Regions from separate parts of the Halomonas sp. M1 genome, predicted to be linked through region 1. Evidence: predicted binding sites of a transcription regulator. Region 1 holds the regulator's gene; each other region holds the start of a gene.

Region 1 (5,993 bases):
AAGTAGCGCAGCGTAAATGGTCCCTGCTGCATGGCATCGCCCGGCTCAATGACCTGTATAGCCGCGCTGCTTAGCTGATGCTCGGCAAATTTCAGCCGCAGCAGCCCAGCGGCAAGCGGGGTTGCATAAATCGGGCAGTTCCACTTCGGCCATAGCCACGCAACGGCGCCGATGTGATCTTCATGCCCATGGGTAATAAAGAGCGCCTGGGGCTTAATGCCTAAGGTATCCAGGGTGTCTGTGTTGGGTACTTGTAAGGGGGCATTGGGTAAATCTTGACGAATCATCATGCCGCAGTCGACGGCGATCCATTGATCGTCGTATCCATACAGCGTCAGATTCATTCCAATTTCACCGCACCCGCCCAGCGGAAGCAGGCGCAGTGGTGGGCGACGACGGGGACGAAGTAGAGCGCGTGTTGGATGCATTAGTCACGAAAAGCCTAAAAAGTAAGACCTTAACTATACGGGAAGGCAGGGGCGGCTAACAATCACCGTGGCTTCTCCCCGGTGCTTAGCCAGAGGGCTTCCGGTACACTAGGGAGACTGATGTGTTGCTTTTAACATCAGAAAACTAACCCTAAGCGTGCCATTGAAATAAGTTAAGTGTGCCGATCAAAACTGCCTATTAAAAAAAGCACCTATCAAAGCACCTGTTAAAAGTACCTATTAAGAGTAGCTATCTATGTCGCACTATTATCGTCTCGTTGTTTCTTGCCCTGACCAAGTGGGCATTGTGGCGCGTGTTTCCAGTTTTATTGCCGAGCAGGGGGGCTCAATTACTGAAGCAAGTCAGCATTCCGACCTTGAAACAGGCCGGTTTTTTATGCGCTATGAAATTTTAGCCGATTCACTAGGAATGTCGGCAGAGGCGCTGCGTAACGCTTTTGAACCCGTGGCAGAAGCGTTCAATATGCAGTGGTCGTTAATGGATACCCAAAAGCGGCGCCGCGTTGTATTAATGGTGTCGCGGGAGTCTCACTGCTTGGTGGACTTGCTATATCGCTGGCAGGCCGGTGAGCTAGACTGCGACATCGTGGGTGTGATTTCCAACCACGAAGATATGCGTTCGCTAACCGAGTGGTACGGCATTCCTTACCACCATGTGCCGGTTGACGCAGCAAATAAGCAGGCCTCGTTTGAGAAGGTGCAGGCACAAATTGATAGCGCCCGCGCTGATTGCGTCGTGTTAGCACGCTATATGCAAATCTTGCCCCCCGCGCTATGCGAGCGGTATGCCGGGCGCGTGATTAATATACATCACAGCTTTTTGCCCTCTTTTGCTGGCGCAAAACCGTATCACCAAGCTTACGAGCGAGGCGTGAAACTCATAGGGGCTACCTGTCACTATGTCACCGAAGAGCTGGATGCCGGACCTATTATCGAGCAGGATATCCATCGCGTTAGCCACTGTCATACACCCACCGATCTTGTGCGATTTGGCCGGGACGTTGAGAAAGCCGTATTGGCGCGAGGGTTACGTTGGCACCTTGAAGACCGCGTGCTAATCCACGGAAATAAAACGGTTGTGTTCAGTTAACTGTTGTTAGGGGCTGCCATGTCATTTGCACAAAGTGTTCTTGCACCCTGGGCGCTGGTGCTTACCTGGTTAATAGCGTTTGGTGTATTGGCTTGGGTGGCATGGCAGCGCCCGTGGCAAGTTCTGATTAGTGATGTAGCGCTTCAGCATCGCTGGTTGGCAGCTACGCTAGCGGTCATGCTGATGTGGCAGTTGCGTGCCCAAGCGGTGGACTGGCTTACGCTACATCTTGTTTTTACCGTGCTAATGACCTTGGTATTTAGGATCCCCCTGGCGCTTCTAAGTAACGCAATGATTAATATAGCGATGGTGGTGATAGGACGTAATGACTGGGTGCTTTGGGGAGCTAACGTTTTGGTAACGGGAATCGTGCCCGCGTTTATCATTGGCGTGGTTTGGCGTCTGGTTGACCGACGGTTGCCCGATAACTTGATGGTATTTATGTTTGCCTGTGGTTTTTTCGGGGCAGCCTTAGCTACGTTGGGCGCTGGATTGACCGCCGTACTGCTGATTGTAGCGGCAGGGACCGATCCTGAGGCTGTTTATCTTGCTCAGGAGTATGCTCGGTTTCTGCCGCTTTTAATGCCCTCTGAAGCGTTTCTAACGGGCATGCTGTTAAGCATCTTATTGGTCTACCACCCTAGCTGGGTGGCCACGTTCAATGACCACCGCTATATCGATTCTCAATAAGCGCGCCAGTGGTGGTAGGGTGATAGGCGGCTATTAGCCTAATGCCTGGCCATTGCCACCCCGTATAACCCCAACGCCGACACCTTCAATGTCCAGTTGCTGAGTGCGTAGGTCAATTTCAATGGGTGCGAAGTCGGCGTTCTCAGCCACTAGAGTCACCTGGTGACCTTGGCGCCTAAAGCGTTTAACGGTGACTTCATCTTCCAAGCGAGCAACGACAATTTGCCCATCGCGAACTCGGTCAGTGCGATGCACTGCCAATAAATCGCCTTCAAGGATACCCACGTCTTTCATCGATAACCCACGCACTCGCAGCAGGTAGTCCGCTTTTGGCGTGAAATACTCTGCGGGGAGTGGGCAGTAGCGGTCAATGTGCTCGGCTGCCAGGATGGGGCTGCCAGCTGCGACCTCTCCAATGACCGGTAGCCCAATGAACTGGGTGTCCACATGGGGGGTAGAGGGGGTTGCTGAAGCAGCCTCAGTCAGTTCTGAAGCATCCTGGTTAGGCAGGCGGATGCCCCGTGATGTATTGCGGATAATCCGAATGGCCCCTTTGCGCTCTAGCGCGCGAAGATGCTCTTCTGCCGCGTTGGGGGAGCGGAATCCCAGTGCTTTGGCAATTTCAGCGCGTGTCGGGGGGTAGCCGAATTCACCCATTGTTTTAACGATAAAATCAAATACGTGCTGCTGACGTGCTGTGAGTGGACGCGACATACCAAACTCCAAAAAATGAAAAGACAGTAGCTACATGTCGGCTAATCAGTATGTGTTTAAGTATACAGTATGTTCCTCTGTCCAGTACATGGCTGGCCTGTATCTTGATGTAGGGCTTGCTGATGTAGGTGCTAAACGGCACGAGCGTTTGAATTGTTTAGAAAAATAGTGACAGGTAGCTGGCAGTTGTCTTGATATAAAGGATTGAGACTAGCGAATTAATGGCATAGTATTTTGCGATGTTTTAAACACCTGTTTTCTGGAGGGCGCGATGGCGCAGTCTGATACGGTAACGCGTATTTTAGATACCGCAGAGGTGCTATTTGCAGAGCGCGGTTTTGCCGAAACCTCGCTGCGCAATATCACAAGCAAGGCGCGGGTTAACCTAGCGGCGGTCAACTACCACTTTGGCTCTAAAAAAGCGCTTATCCAAGCCGTTTTTGCACGCTATTTGGAGCCTTTTTCACAGCGTTTTCATACCGCGCTGGATGAGCTGGAGGCACGCTATGAAAGCGAGCCTATACCCTTGGAAGTATTGCTTGAAACCATGGCGTCAACGGTGCTGGCAGTGCCTGCAGAGCGCAATAGCCTAAAGGTATTCATGCGTTTGCTAGGCTTAGCCTATAGCCAAGCTCAGGGGCATCTGCGCCGCTATATCCAGCAGGAGTATGGTGATGTATTTACCCGCTTCACTGAACTGGTACGCCAAGCAACCCCTGACTTGCCGGACGCAGAGCGCTTTTGGCGGCTACACTTCATGTTAGGTACAGTGATCTTTACCTTATCGGGTCTTGACGCGCTGCGCGATATCGCCGCGAAAGACTACAACGAGCAAGTCACTGTTAGAGACCTAGTAAGACGTTTACGCCCAGTGGTAGTGGCTGCGATGCATGCACCGTTACCCCCTGTGCTAGAAGAAGGACACTATGAGAACGCCCACATTAGCTGAGCTACCGCCTTTAGACGATAACTGGCTAGAGATAGACACGCAGAAGCAGCAGCTGCGCTGTTGGCAGGGGCGAGTGCTGAGCCATGAGTGCTCGGTTTCTACAGGGGAGGCGGGCGTTGGTCAGCAGGAGGGTAGTGGCCGAACGCCCCAAGGCTGGCACTACGTGCGCGCAGCGATTGGGGATGGCTTGCCAGAAAACGCAGTGTTTCGCGGTCGCCGATGGACCCGTGAAGTGTACTCTGCCGAGCTAGCAGCAACCTACTCCTCACGTGATTGGATATTGACACGCATTCTTTGGCTGTGTGGTTTGGAGACGGGTAAAAATCGCGGCGGGCATGTAGATTCACAGCGGCGCTATATCTATTTGCACGGTACGCCGCCGGACCAACCTATGGGTGTGCCGGCCTCCCATGGCTGTATTCGGTTGCGCAATCACGATTTATTGGCGGTGTTTCGGTTTGCACGACCCGGTACGTCGGTTTGGCTTCATGGGGGCGATGCTTACGTTCCTGCCTCTGATAATTTTGACACGCCACATTGATCGTCTAGAATTGGCGCCCCTCCTTGTTGGATCCATCACAATGACTCAACCCCTAGGCCCGGTTATGCTCGACCTTGAAGGGCCGCGATTGACCAAAGCTGAAAAGCAGCTATTGCGGGAGCCTGCGGTTGGCGGGGTCATCCTGTTTGCGCGTAACGTAGAGGATGCCTATCAAACGCGCCAGCTGTGTAGCGAAGTCCGGCGGGTGCGCGGTGATCTGCTGTTAGCCATCGACCAAGAAGGTGGGCGTGTCCAGCGTATTAAGCAGGGCGTCACCAGGTTGCCCCCTATGGCGCGCATTGGCGACCTATTTGCTAATGACCAAGAAGCGGGCATGACGTTGGCCAAAGATGCTGGCTGGCTACTGGGAATGGAGATGGCCGCCTGCGGTCTCGATATCAGTTTCGCCCCCGTACTGGATGTGGAGAGCGGGATTTCTAGCGTAATTGGTGACCGCAGCTTCAGCACTGATCCAGCCCATGTCGCTCTACTAGGCCATGGATTTATTCAAGGCCTACATGACGCTGGTATGGCGGCGGTGGGAAAGCACTTCCCCGGTCATGGCGGTGTAGCCGCGGACTCCCATGTGGCACTCCCTGTTGATGATCGCTCCCTTGAGCAAATAAAGCAGCGCGACCTCGTGCCCTTTGCCCAGCTTGCGAGCCAATTGGATGGGGTAATGCCTGCCCACGTTATCTATAGCGCATTTGATGCCCGGCCTGCGGGTTTCTCACCCAATTGGCTTGGCATGCTGAGGGAATCGCTGGGCTTTAAAGGATGTATTTTTTCTGATGATTTGAGTATGGCGGGCGCCCATGCGGCAGGGGATCCTAAGGCGCGGGCAAACGCAGCCTTAACGGCTGGGTGCGACATGCTTCTGGTGTGTAATGACCGAGCCGCTGCGCTGGAAGTGGTCGACGCTTGCCAAGGTTTGCAAGGTAAACGTCCCGCCAAATTACGCTATGGCCGTGCCAGACCTGATCTCGATGCTCTCTCAGCATTGGGTCGTTGGCGTCGCACGCATGCCAAATTAGAAGCGCTAGCCAACTAAGTACGCCTGTTTGAACTCGTTAACCGGTCACTATTTACGCTGTATTGGAGTAGCTCAATGTCCAAACTGGATAAAGAAACGCTGGAGTCGCTGGACTCGATGCGCGAACTGATGGATAACGCAGATTGCCTGATTTCTCAGGAAAAAGTAGAGCGTGCCTTAGACCGCATGGCAGAAGCGATCACCAAAGATTTGGGTGATAAATTGCCGGTTTTTTACTGCGTGATGAATGGTGGGTTAATTACTACCGGGCACCTGCTAACACGGCTTGGTTTTCCGCTAGAAGTGGACTACCTGCACGCCACTCGTTACCGTAACGAACTGCGTGGGGGCGAGCTATTCTGGCGCGTCTCTCCAGAAATACCTATGGCGGGCCGCCATGTGGTTATCGTTGACGACATTCTTGACGAAGGTTCAACGCTTGCGGCAATTCTTGCTTACTGCGAAGAAGCCCAAGCGGCCAGCGTGACCACCGCCGTACTGGTCGATAAGCAGCACAATAGAAAAGC
Region 2 (5,993 bases), 950 kb from region 1:
AACCACACCTCGCGCTGGCGCACTAAATCGGTCGCTACGGTGGTGACAGGTATCGGCAGATCTTCGATCAGCGTATCGCCGACCAGGGATTCCAACTTGCTCATCACTTTATTTGCTCGCATGGCCCCCATCGGGCTCCAGGTGACATCGACGAGCTTCAGCACATCCAGGTAATCCAGGTTACACACCCACTCCCGGTACTCGGGCAGCTTCCCTGATGCGTAAACACCGCCAATAAGGGCGCCCATGGAGCATCCTGCAATAGAAATTATTTCAAAGCCGCGCGCCTCAAGCGCTTCAATAACACCGATATGGGCATAGCCCCTTGCGCCACCGCTACCCAACACCAGTGCCACTTTATTGCCGGTACGCTCAATACCGTTGGCGCTGCTAGCACTCACTTGACTACCCGCGACGCGCGTTAGTTTATTCATGTCGTTCGTCCTACGGCTGCCCCGTCGTTTCTTTATGACAGTGTTGGACCACCACACTGGCTACTTGATCAACGGCTTTAGGTTCAAGGTGTAAGTGGTGGCCACCCGCAAGTACCTGGCGGGTTAAATGAGGCACCGCTTGGCGGGCCTTTTCCGCCCAGGCACGCTCGCCTAAAATACCGCGCGCTCCTTCTATCAATAGCACCGGCGCTTGTATCTCCGCCAGTAATGCCAATACTTGCTGGGGGGTAAAGCGCACCAGCGAAGGCTTTAGCAGGCGAGAATCGGTGCGCATCTGCACATGCCCGTCTGACGTCGCCTGGGTGTTACGCTCTACCAGCGGAGTGGCGGTCATCGTGTCTAGCGGGGTTACCCCACCGGCTACTCGTGCGGCAACTGCGCTCTCAATATCAGGATAGCGGGGCGCGCGGGAAAGCGGGCGGCGATAGGCCAACAACCCTTTACGCAACTGACTGGCCGTCTCTTCGGCTTCAGTATTTAGTGCGCCTAGCCCATCCAGCAAGACCAACCGCTCAACCCGCTCGGGTAGCGCTGAGGCGAGTAAACAGGCCACCGCCGCCCCCATGGAGTGAGCAAGCAGCACAGCCTGCTCAATGTTTAGGGCATCCATAACATCTAGCACATCGTGGCTATAGTCCCACAGCGCGTAGTCACTACCTGCTGGCGAATGCGCAGAGTGGCCGTGGCCACGAAAATCGATAGCCACAATACGAATATCCAGCGCTTCCACTAAGCGCGGTGCTAGGCGCGTAAAGCTTGCCGCGTTATCTAGCCAGCCATGTAGGGCAAGCCAAGTAGGCGCATTGGCACGCCCCCAGCTCAGGGCTGCTAGCCGCCCATGGGCTAACGAAAGTGGCTGCGCGGCACTGCCTGTTGCCGTAGAAAAAGTGGGGGTAGTCATAAACAGTATCTCTAAGCGAAAGCCCTACGTGTTTGTGGGGGTAAGCAGGTGATGTGTAGTTCGTCAGATGACGCTATTCGGCGTAGACGTTACCATGCTCAGCGCAAGGCTTCTGCCGCTTTTGACGCCCCCTACTACTTTGGAGTTTGCTATGAAACCCCGCCGTGACACCCGTGCCCGCAATTTAGTGTTCTTGATTACCATCGTCAGCGCCTTAGTGGTGGGCCTTTGGCTAGCCCGCTAACCCTGGCTGGCTAAGTTAGGCGCTTGCATTTTTTTACTCATGAATAAATACTGCCTACAACAACTGTATATAAACACACTATTTATTCATGAGGATGCTGACGATGCCGTCTCAACCCACCACTGTTGCGACAGCCCAGCCGTTAACGTCTCAGCCGCTGCCCTTTCCTCCATTACATGGTCGCGCCGGTTTTAGCGGCTTTCCTTCCCCCGCCCAGGATTATGAACAGCGCACGCTGGATCTCAACGTTCGGCTAATCAAAAACCCTACCCAGACGTTTTACCTTACCGCCAGAGGCGACAGCATGGAGGGCTGGGGTATCTTCGACGGCGATCTGCTGGTAGTGGATCGCAGCGTACAGCCGCGCCTTGGCCATATACTGGTGGCCATGTTTAACGAAGAAGTACTGATTAAGCGCTACGCGCTGCATGGCGGTACACCACACCTCTGCTCGGCCCATCCCCACTACCCGCCGCTGCCCTTAAAGGGCACAGAGTGCCAACTATGGGGGGTGGTACGTGCGGTGGTTCATGAGTATTTGCCATGATCGGCCTCGTCGATGCCAACAACTTTTATGTCAGCTGTGAGCGGATATTTGCCCCATCGCTTGAAGGCAAAGCCGTGGGTGTGATGTCCAATAACGATGGCTGTGTTATTGCCCGCTCGGCTGAAATGAAGGCGATGGAGATCCCTATGGGCACTCCATCTTTCCAGTTGGAAGGGTTACGGCGCCGGGGTGAGATTTATCTATTGTCATCCAATTACGAGCTATACGGCGATATGTCAGCGCGGCTTGCCCAGCTGCTGGAGGACGCCTGCCCAGACATGGCGCCCTACTCCATTGATGAAATGTTTATCTATTTAGACGGATTGAGCGAGCCGCAGTGCCAAGCCATAGGTGAAGCGCTACGCCGACGCATTCGCCGCCATCTTGGGCTACCGGTATGCGTAGGGCTTGCCCCCACCCATACACTGGCAAAGCTCGCCAACCATGTGGCTAAAAAACAGCCACACTACCAGGGCGTCTGCTTGCTTAACGCACATAGCAACACCACCACGGCGCTACTTAAACAGCTGCCGGTCAGCGCTGTATGGGGCGTAGGCAGGCGGCTGGCCGAGCAGCTCGCCATTTACGGCATACGTACAGCGTGGGAGCTGCGGGAGAGTGATACCAAGGCGCTGCGCAAGCGCTTTTCCGTGGTGCTGGCTCGCACGGCGTTAGAGCTGCGCGGCACACCCTGCCTGGAAATGAACGCCGTGGAGCAGCCACGCCAGCGGATTATGACCTCCCGCTCCTTTGGCAAGGCAACCGGCGATCAAGCAGAGCTACACGCAGCACTGCGGCGCCACGCCCAGCGTAGCGCCGAAAAACTGCGCCAACAACATAGCTTGGCCCGCGCTGTAATGCTCTTTTTAAGTACCAACCGTCACCGCAAAGACCAGCCGCAGTACTACCCCAGGGCGATGATCTCGCTGCCTATCCCCAGCGACGATACGCGGCTTATTCTCCAGGCCGTACGTGAAGGGCTAATGCAGATATACCGCCCTGGGCATCACTTTATAAAAGCGGGTGTCATGTTGCTGGACTTAGTCGATGCCCAGGCGCATCAGCTTTCGTTACTCCAACCAACGTTACAAACGCATCCACATTTGATGGGGACGGTAGATGCTATTAATCAGCGGATGGGCCAAGGCACGATACGTTTTGGCATGACGGATGCCCAAGCGCCATGGCAGCTACGCTGCGCGCATCGCTCACGGCGTTATACAACTCGGTGGGATGAACTAATGGAGGCTGGCACGCACCCCGGCGCTATCCAGGCGTTTACTTCTCGCCCGTAACCGCTACGCTTGACGTTCAATGCGTGGAAAATCTTGCCGTTATGTCTCTTACCCGTCCTGATACAGAGTATGCCCCCGATCCCGACCTGCCTCAGCGTTGGGCGAGTCGCTATATCAGGCACTATTTTCGCCGCCACCCTGCGTTTGAGGCACCTAACCCCCAAACACTAAAGCAGGCAAGACGCTGGATCATTGCTTGGGCTGCCGTGGCGGGCATTATCTCCGGCTCACTGATCGGCGGTGCCGAGTGGTGGATGCGGGGCTTCGCCGACGACTGGGAAGCCATGAGCCTCAAAGAGCAGCTCCCCTACTGGGCTGGGTATATGGCCTTCGCAGGCTTTATTACCGTGTTAGAGATTGGCTTTTTATACTGGAATGCGCTGCGCGGCGTGTCAAAAATTAGCCGTTTGGCAGGCCTGCGCTACGGCCAAGGCGAGCCATTATCCCCTGAAATACAGTTGACAGTTCATGGCGTTTCACGGGTTGCATTGGAGTATCCAAGCCCAGGCAGCTTAATCTATGGCGTTGATCCCCACGCCTACCTACATGGCTGGAAGCTCACTTTTAAAGCCTTGCTGTATCGCTTAAAAATTAGCTTAAGCAGTTTTATTCTGCGTTTAGTGTTGCGTCGCTTGCTCGGCCGCCTCACGTTGCGCGGTTTTCTACCCGTGCTCACCGGGCCGCTATACGCAGTATGGAACGCCTGGATTGCTGCGCGCATTACGCAAGAAGCCTACTTACAGGCCCGTGGCCCTGAACTGGTTCAGCACATCATGGAAACACTGGCGAACAGCGATGCGCATACGCGCTACTTAGTCGCCCAAGGCGTGGGAGAGCTCATGATGCGTAACCAGCACCCGCATCCCAACTTAGTCCTGTTATTGGCTCGCTTGCTGGATAGCCTACCGGATAAGCCCACTGCCCTTGAGGTTGATTGGCCAACCGCACTACACGACTATGCGCAGCTGACCGACCCCAACCGCCAAACGCTACTTGATACGCTTACCCAAGCGACTCTGCTTAGCGGCAGCTATCGCGGTTCACGCAAACACTTCTTAAACGACGTCTTTGCCACCTGCCAAACGCCGCTGCAAAAGGAAAAAGTGGCCTCCCTGCAGCGGCGCTTACTATCTGGTCAAAAGCTCTAACGTCTTAGGCGGGTTTTAACGCGTGACGCAAACGCGGGCTTAACGTTTCCCCCAGGGCAGCCATTACCACCAAAATAGCCAGCAGCCACGGCCAGTGGGCAGTAAACGACACGTGGTAAATGCCCAAGGCATCCACAAAAATCACTAAAATGCCCAACGGGCTTACGTAGCGCACCATGGTAAGCCATATTGCGTAGGGCAGTGGTGCTAGGCCCAGCTCATCGCGGAAGGTCTCACTTTTCAGCACAAAGCCCGCCAGCAGTACCATGCCTAAGCCACCCAATGGCATCATCCAACGCGATGTTAAGTAATCCAGCCAATCAAAGAACGTTCTACCGGCCAGGGTCCAGTCAGCACCCACATTAAACGACAGCATGGCCAATGTGCTGATCAACCACAGCACAATGCCCGTCGCCCAGGACGCCGACTTACGGCTCATGCCTTTGTTATCACACAGCCAAGACACCGTGGCCTCAACCATGGAAATGGAGGAAGTTAGCGCAGCCATAGAGAGCATTAAGAAAAACAGAATGCCAAACAGCGTGCCCAGCGGCATCGCCTGGAAGGCTAGCGGCAGACTCATAAAAATCAGCCCAGGACCTTCACCGGGGTTCATGCCATTGGCAAAAATAACCGGGAAAATGGCTAATCCCGCCATTAGCGCCACTGCGGTATCTGCTAATGCAACGCTCACCGTGGTTCGGCCAATAGAGGCGCCTTTGGGCAAGTAACTGCCGTAGGTAAGAATGGCACCAGAAGCCAATGAAAGGGTGAAAAACGCGTGGCCCAGCGCCGCCAACATCCCCTCGCTGGAGAGGCTGCCCGTATTGAATGAGAACAGAAAGCGCACCGCATCGCCAAAACCGCCGGAAAACACCCCAAACACAATCAGTAGCACCAGCATTAACACAAGACCAGGCATCATCCAGCTAACGCTCTTTTCGATGCCTTCTTGCACGCCTTTTCCTACGATCAGCATAGTGAGGAGCGTTACTAGGGTGCTCCAGCCCCCCAGGATGAGTGGGTTAGCATTGTTGGCACCAAATACGGCAGCCATCTCATCGACACTACCGCCGCTCAAGCCGCCGGTTAGCATTTTCCACAGATATGAGAACGACCACCCTGCCACGACGACATAGAACGACAAGATCATAAAGCCGCACAACATGGCCATCCAGCCAATCAGCGACCAAGCAGAGGAGCGACCCGACTCATTCACCACGCGTCGAATCGCGTCAATAGGGCTACCACGACCACGACGCCCAAAGGAGATCTCGGTCATCATTACCGGCACGCCAACAGCCAGGATGCATGCTAAATAAACCAGCACAAAGGCGCCGCCGCCATACTCCCCGGTGATATAAGGAAACTTCCAAATATTGCCAAGTCCCACCGCCGAGCCG
Region 3 (5,993 bases), 200 kb from region 1:
AGCCATTGGCATGGGCATTGCCAGCTTTGTCGCCCGCCACAAGTTTTCTGCCCCAGAGCAGGAAGCAGGCAAAGCCTCGTTTGTGCTTGGCCTGTGCTTTATCAGTGAAGGGGCGATTCCCTTTGCAGCGAAAGACCCGCTACGCGTGATTCCTGCGTGTATTGCTGGGGGTGCCGTGACCGGCGCGCTCTCTATGCTGATTGGTGCCCAGCTCATGGCACCTCATGGCGGCATCTTTGTGCTACTGATCCCGAATGCCATTACGCCTGTGCTGCTCTATCTTGGCGCGATCATTGTGGGCTCTTTGATCACCGGCTTAGGCTATGCCTTTATCAAACGCGGTGCCGCGCAGGTCGCTGTCGCTAGTTAACGATTGCAGACTGGCATTGCCAAGGGCGGGCCTGAACCCGCCTTTTTTGCCGACATGCCGCTCATACCGCTCACACCGCACAACAACTTGTTTTATTACCTACTTTAAGCCAATTAAGCCCATATTTGGCTTTCATATCACGCAATATGTAGTATTTTTACATAAATAAAAGCGACGAAAGGGGCAGCCCCCTCACCCTCGTCAGTGATAACGATGTAAAAACAATAGGATCGCCCGTTATGTTTCAACTCACTCGCAGTGTCACTTGGCAGGCTCTTGAGCGCCTGCGCGACAAAACGACTCAAGACCGTATCCGAGATTATTTCACCAACGACCCACAGCGCTTTGAAAAAATGAGCCTGCGCGTCGGCGGCCTGTTTCTCGATTACTCAAAGCACCACGTTTCTGACGAGGTGCTCGCTAAGCTGATTGAGCTAGCTGACCACTCTGCACTGGTACAGCGACGTGCCCAGATGTTCTCGGGGGACATTATTAACGTCACCGAAAACCGTCCCGTACTTCACACGGCTCTTCGCCATTTAGGCGATGAGCCCGTGTATGTGGATGGCGAAGACGTGATGCCCGAAATTACCCGCACCCGCGAGCAGATCAAAGTGTTCTCCGAAGCGGTGCGTAACGGCGAGTGGAAAGGCTATGACGGCCAGCGCATTAAAGACGTAGTGAATATCGGTATTGGCGGCTCTGATCTAGGCCCCAATATGGCGGTCCGTGCCCTGTTGAAATACCGCCACCCGGAGCTGCACTTCCACTTTGTTTCCAACGTGGACGGCACTCATATTCAGAAGGTGCTATCACGACTCAATCCCGCCACCACGCTCTTTATTGTTTCTACTAAGACCTTCTCCACCCAGGAAACCCTGCTAAACGCCAAGACCGCACGGCGCTGGTTCCTGGAAAACGCCGGAGAAGACGCCGACGTCGGCGCGCACTTTATTGCCGCCTCCACCAACCGCAAAGCGGCGATGGAGTTCGGCATTCGTGAAGAGAACGTGTTCGAGTTCTGGGCCTGGGTAGGCGGCCGCTACTCCATGTGGTCATCCATCGGCTTGCCCATTGCGCTCTCTATTGGCTTTGAAGGCTTTATTGAGCTGCTGGAAGGCGCTCACGAGATGGACCGGCACTTTATCGAAGCGCCGTTCGCCCAGAACATGCCGGTACTGATGGCGCTGATTGGCATTTGGTACATCAACTTTATCGGCTCAGAAACTCAGGCCATCGTGCCCTACGACCAGGCGCTGAACCAATTGCCCTCTTTCCTGCAGCAGTTGGATATGGAGTCTAACGGCAAGTCGGTGGATATTTTCGGTCATCCGGTCAATTACAAAACCGGCCCGATTGTGTGGGGCCAAACCGGCTCCAACGGCCAGCACGCGTTCTTCCAGCTGCTACACCAGGGCACCCGCTATGTGCCCATCGACTTTATCGCCTCGCTCAAGCCGGAACCCGGCGTGGAAGACCACCACTTCGCGCTGCTCACCAATATGCTGGCGCAAGCCAACGCCTTTATGGAAGGCAGCCAAGGCGACAGCAAAGAGCTCAGCCAGCTCGACCCCTATAGCTGCCCAGGCAACCGCCCTTCCAGCACGCTGCTACTCGACGAGCTAACGCCGAAAAACCTCGGCGCGCTGATTGCGCTCTACGAACACAAGGTGTTCGTCCAGGGCGTGATTTGGAACATCAATTCGTTCGACCAATGGGGCGTGCAGCTGGGCAAGCGCATCGCCGGAGAGATCAGCGAGCGCATCGACGCCAACGCCGCCGACTTCGATGCTTCTACCCAGGGGCTGCTAGAATTAGTCCGCGCCCACTTCCCGGGTACCACACACCGAGCAGAACCAGAGGCCGGTGACAAAAAGCCCGCCCGCAAGAAGCGTTAAATTCATGGATAGGTAAGTAAAGCGCCTCGGCAAACTGCCCAGGCGCTTCTGCAATCGCTCTTATCACATTGTACGAGGTGAACGTCATGCATCATCTTCACCAAGCTATCCAACGCTGCCCGCGAGTAGCGGTATACGGCACGTTAAAGCACGGCCATCGCAATCATCATTGGTTAAACGGCGCTGAAATGCTGGGCCAAGACCATTTAACAGAGATCACGCTTTACGACCTTGGCCCCTACCCAGGTGCCCAGCTTACGCCATCCACAGGCGTTGTGGTGGAGGTGTATGCCATTAACGCTGATCAGCTAGCGCGGCTCGATGAGCTAGAAGATTACCTGCATCACTCTCCCGCAAAAGGGATGTACGACCGGACGGTGTTAACAACACAGTATGGCGATGCATGGTGCTATATCTACAACCCAACGGTTGATGCAACGTCGTTGATCAAGAGCGGAAAGTGGTAAAACAGTTTAAAGAAGGGCCAGCGCCTCTTGCGTACTCACAACCTCCGCATACCCCCCGTCTAAATTCGCCAGCGACATCGCATGCACCTCGTCGGCAGTGCGATAGGTGCCGGCGTAATCTCGCTTTGCAAACGTGAAAGTGGCTGTACTGACCGCTTGGTTGCGGTGCTGCGAAAACCTCATATACTGTATTTATGAACATATATGTTGATACTACGTACGAGGTGGCAGATGACATCACTGGATCCCTCTCGCGCGACCGTGCATAAAGGGCGCGGTGCAACCTACGACCCGCACAACCGCTTTGCCCCTACCCGCAGCGTGGCAGAGGATGACGGCTGGTGGCAGGAAGAAGCCTCTAGCTCGCTGGCAACAGAAGTACGCGAGGAAGCCAGCAAAAGCGCGCTCTCTTGGAACAACTCGCCGGATTTACCTTTTGACCGTTCGCTTAATCCTTACCGTGGTTGTGAACATGGCTGTGTCTACTGCTATGCGCGCCCCTCCCACGCTTATTGGGATTTGTCGCCAGGGCTAGATTTTGAAACCAAATTGATCGCCCGCAGCGGGCTGGTGGAACACTTAAAAGAGGAGCTTTGCCACCCTCACTACGTTTGCCGCCCGATAAACCTATCCGGCAATACCGACTGTTACCAGCCGCTAGAAGCCACCTACCAAACCACCCGCCGTTTGCTGGAATTACTGCTGGCTTGCCGCCACCCAGTCACGCTTGTGACAAAAAGCACACTGGTGCTGCGGGATTTGGATCTCTTGGCAGAAATGGCCGAGCATCGCTTAGTGCGGGTATTTGTCAGTTTAACCAGCCTGGATGCCAACCTTAAACGCACGTTAGAACCCCGCGCGGCATCGCCTCAGGCGCGTTTGAAGGTGATCCGAGAACTAAACACGGCGGGCATACCGGTGGGCACACTGGTGTCACCGATTATTCCGGGGCTTACCGACCACGAAATTGAACGCCTCTTGGAAGCCGCCAGCCGTGCCGGGGCACGCACCGCCACGTGGATGCTGCTGCGACTCCCCAATGAAGTCGCCCCCCTATTTGAAGCTTGGCTGGAAGCCCACTACCCCGAGCGAGCGGCTAAAGTGATGAGCCTCATTCGCCAGTGCCGAGGCGGGCAAAACTATGACGCACAATTTGGTAAGCGCTTTCGCGGTGAAGGGGTATTTGCCGACTTGATCGCCCAGCGCTTTAGCCGCGCAAGTCGCCAGTGGAACATGCAAAACCGCACCGAACAGGGCTTAAATACTCGGGATTTTTGCCCACCACGGGCACAGGGGGATTTATTCATTTAAGCTAGACAGCACACTGATTAGTTGCCGCCAAGGAAACCGAATGCCCCCGCTCAGCAAAACCAAGTCGAGTTTTTACCGCCGTTTATATGTGGCACATTTAATTGCGCAAGGTGTCGCGAACGTGCCCGCCCTTATTGAAGCCACCGGCATGCCAAGGCGTACCGCGCAAGATACCATCACCTCCCTGGCAGAACTGGATATCGAGTGTGTGTTCGAGAAAGGCGAAGGCGAACGGCATAATATTGGCCACTACACCATAAAACACTGGGGCGCCATTGACTCGCATTGGGTAGCCGTTAATGCGGAGCGTTTGGGGCAAGCGCTGGGCTATCGTTAACCTCGTCAGTTTCCGCCCACGCTAGCCTTGCCGCATTGAGTGTAACGCTAAGCGAGCTGGCTGCCATGGCCAGCACGGCCACCAACGGTGGTATCGCCATCACCACCACTAACCCCAGGGCTAAAGTGTTGTAAAGCGCTGAAAACGCAAGATTTTGCACCATTGCCCGACGTGTACGCTTGGCAATGCTTAGTAGCCGCACCACGCCACCCACCCCTGGCGTTAGCAACTGCGCAGCGGCCCCCTCCCGAGCAGCCTCGCTTGCCTGCATAGGGGCAACACCAACTCCTGCGGCAGCCAAACTGAGTGTATCGTTAACACCATCTCCCACGTAGAGCGTGGGGGATGGTAGCGCAGTTAGGAGCTTTGCTTTAGCTTCCGGTGAGCGCTGCGCGTAGCACGCTTCTTTGGGTAGCCCTACCTGCTGACCCAGCCAAGTCACGGGACCCTGGCGGTCACCGCTGATCATCGCCAGCCCATAACCTGAAGTTTGTAACTGCTGTATGGTTGCTTGGGCATCAGATACCGGCTGATCAGCTAGGTATAGCGTGGCAAGCCAGCCTTGACTGTCAGCCACTACCACTTGAGAGGCAAAGTCGTAAGTGGGGTCTTGGGCGCATTCAGGCAAGTCTTGGCCTTGCTGTTCAAGTTGAGCCCCTACCAAAGCGGCGCTGCCTAAAGACCACTGCTCACCGTTAGTAAACGTCATTCGCTGACCTTTACCAGGGTACTCTTCTAGCTGCTCTAACTGCGCAACCTTATCGTTTGCATAGTTTTCAGGGTTAGTTGCCCAACGCAGCAGGCCGTAAGCGAGTGGATGCTCACTTTGCCTAACGGCGGAACATAACATCTGCTGAAAGTCGGCTTGGTCTTTGGGGTGACGCAGGACAGCATGCAGCACGCTATGCTGACCACGGGTGAGCGTGCCGGTTTTATCAAAAGCGATGGCACGCACGTTAGCGAGAATTTCCAGTGCAGCGGGGTCGCGTAGGGCAACACCTTGCTGCATCGCTTGGCCGCTGCCTGCTAGGCTTGCCAGCGGCACCGCAAGGCCTACCGCGCAGGGACAGGCCACCACTAATACAGAAAGCGCACGCACGGTGGCCTCTTCCCACCCCACCCCAAATAGCAACGCAGCAGGCAGCGTCAAAACCCCAAGCACGAGCGCTGCAGGGCTCAACCATGCGGCAAACCGTTCAGCTAAGGTTTGTAGTTCGCCCTTTTGGGCCTGAAAACGGCGCATTTGTTCGCACAGCTTATCCACCCGCCGCTGCCCAACCGGCGCCGTGACCCGAAGCCTAAGGGGAGCTTCCCCACCTAAGTAACGGCAGCCCGCATACACCTGCTGCCCCTTAGCAAAGAAGCGCGGCACACTTTCGCCGGAGAGTGTCGCCGTATCTATCCAGCCAGATGTTTCCAGCGTACCGTCCAGAGGAATTGTCTCACCTGGGGCCACGTCTATTTGTGCGCCCAGGGCAATCTCTTCAACGGGTAAGGTTACCGGCTGACGATGCTGCCAGACAGTCACCTCCACGCTAGGTAGCGCTAGCGAATCAAAAGCTCTTAAGCCCCGTTGCCGGCAAAAAGTTTCGACGAGGCGACCAACCAAA

The links. Region 1 encodes LexA, which represses DNA repair genes until DNA is damaged. Its sites were predicted from a motif close to TACTGTNTANNTANACAGTA; they were not measured.
Region 2: a site for LexA is predicted at 1,662-1,681, ahead of P8S54_RS05470 (S24 family peptidase). Genes of this name have one in related genera too.
Region 3: a site for LexA is predicted at 2,920-2,939, ahead of P8S54_RS00330 (PA0069 family radical SAM protein). Genes of this name have one in related genera too.

What each region holds. Positions count from the first base shown of each region.
Region 1 is NZ_CP121119.1:267,307-273,299, forward strand. Features, by position in the region: gene P8S54_RS01210 (ribonuclease J) at 1-344, opposite strand, end outside; gene purU (formyltetrahydrofolate deformylase) at 685-1,539, shown strand; gene P8S54_RS01220 (energy-coupling factor ABC transporter permease) at 1,558-2,229, shown strand; gene lexA (transcriptional repressor LexA) at 2,263-2,943, opposite strand; gene P8S54_RS01230 (TetR/AcrR family transcriptional regulator) at 3,215-3,892, shown strand; gene P8S54_RS01235 (L,D-transpeptidase) at 3,870-4,433, shown strand; gene nagZ (beta-N-acetylhexosaminidase) at 4,474-5,484, shown strand; gene P8S54_RS01245 (hypoxanthine-guanine phosphoribosyltransferase) at 5,542-5,993, shown strand, end outside.
Region 2 is NZ_CP121119.1:1,220,754-1,226,746, forward strand. Features, by position in the region: gene P8S54_RS05460 (patatin-like phospholipase family protein) at 1-434, opposite strand, end outside; gene P8S54_RS05465 (alpha/beta hydrolase) at 445-1,356, opposite strand; gene P8S54_RS05470 (S24 family peptidase) at 1,704-2,147, shown strand; gene P8S54_RS05475 (Y-family DNA polymerase) at 2,144-3,442, shown strand; gene P8S54_RS05480 (hypothetical protein) at 3,484-4,590, shown strand; gene P8S54_RS05485 (sodium-dependent transporter) at 4,595-5,993, opposite strand, start outside.
Region 3 is NZ_CP121119.1:67,901-73,893, reverse strand. Features, by position in the region: gene P8S54_RS00345 (PTS fructose-like transporter subunit IIB) at 1-370, shown strand, start outside; gene pgi (glucose-6-phosphate isomerase) at 610-2,268, shown strand; gene P8S54_RS00335 (gamma-glutamylcyclotransferase family protein) at 2,355-2,735, shown strand; gene P8S54_RS00330 (PA0069 family radical SAM protein) at 2,967-4,046, shown strand; gene P8S54_RS00325 (winged helix-turn-helix domain-containing protein) at 4,087-4,383, shown strand; gene P8S54_RS00320 (cation-translocating P-type ATPase) at 4,343-5,993, opposite strand, start outside.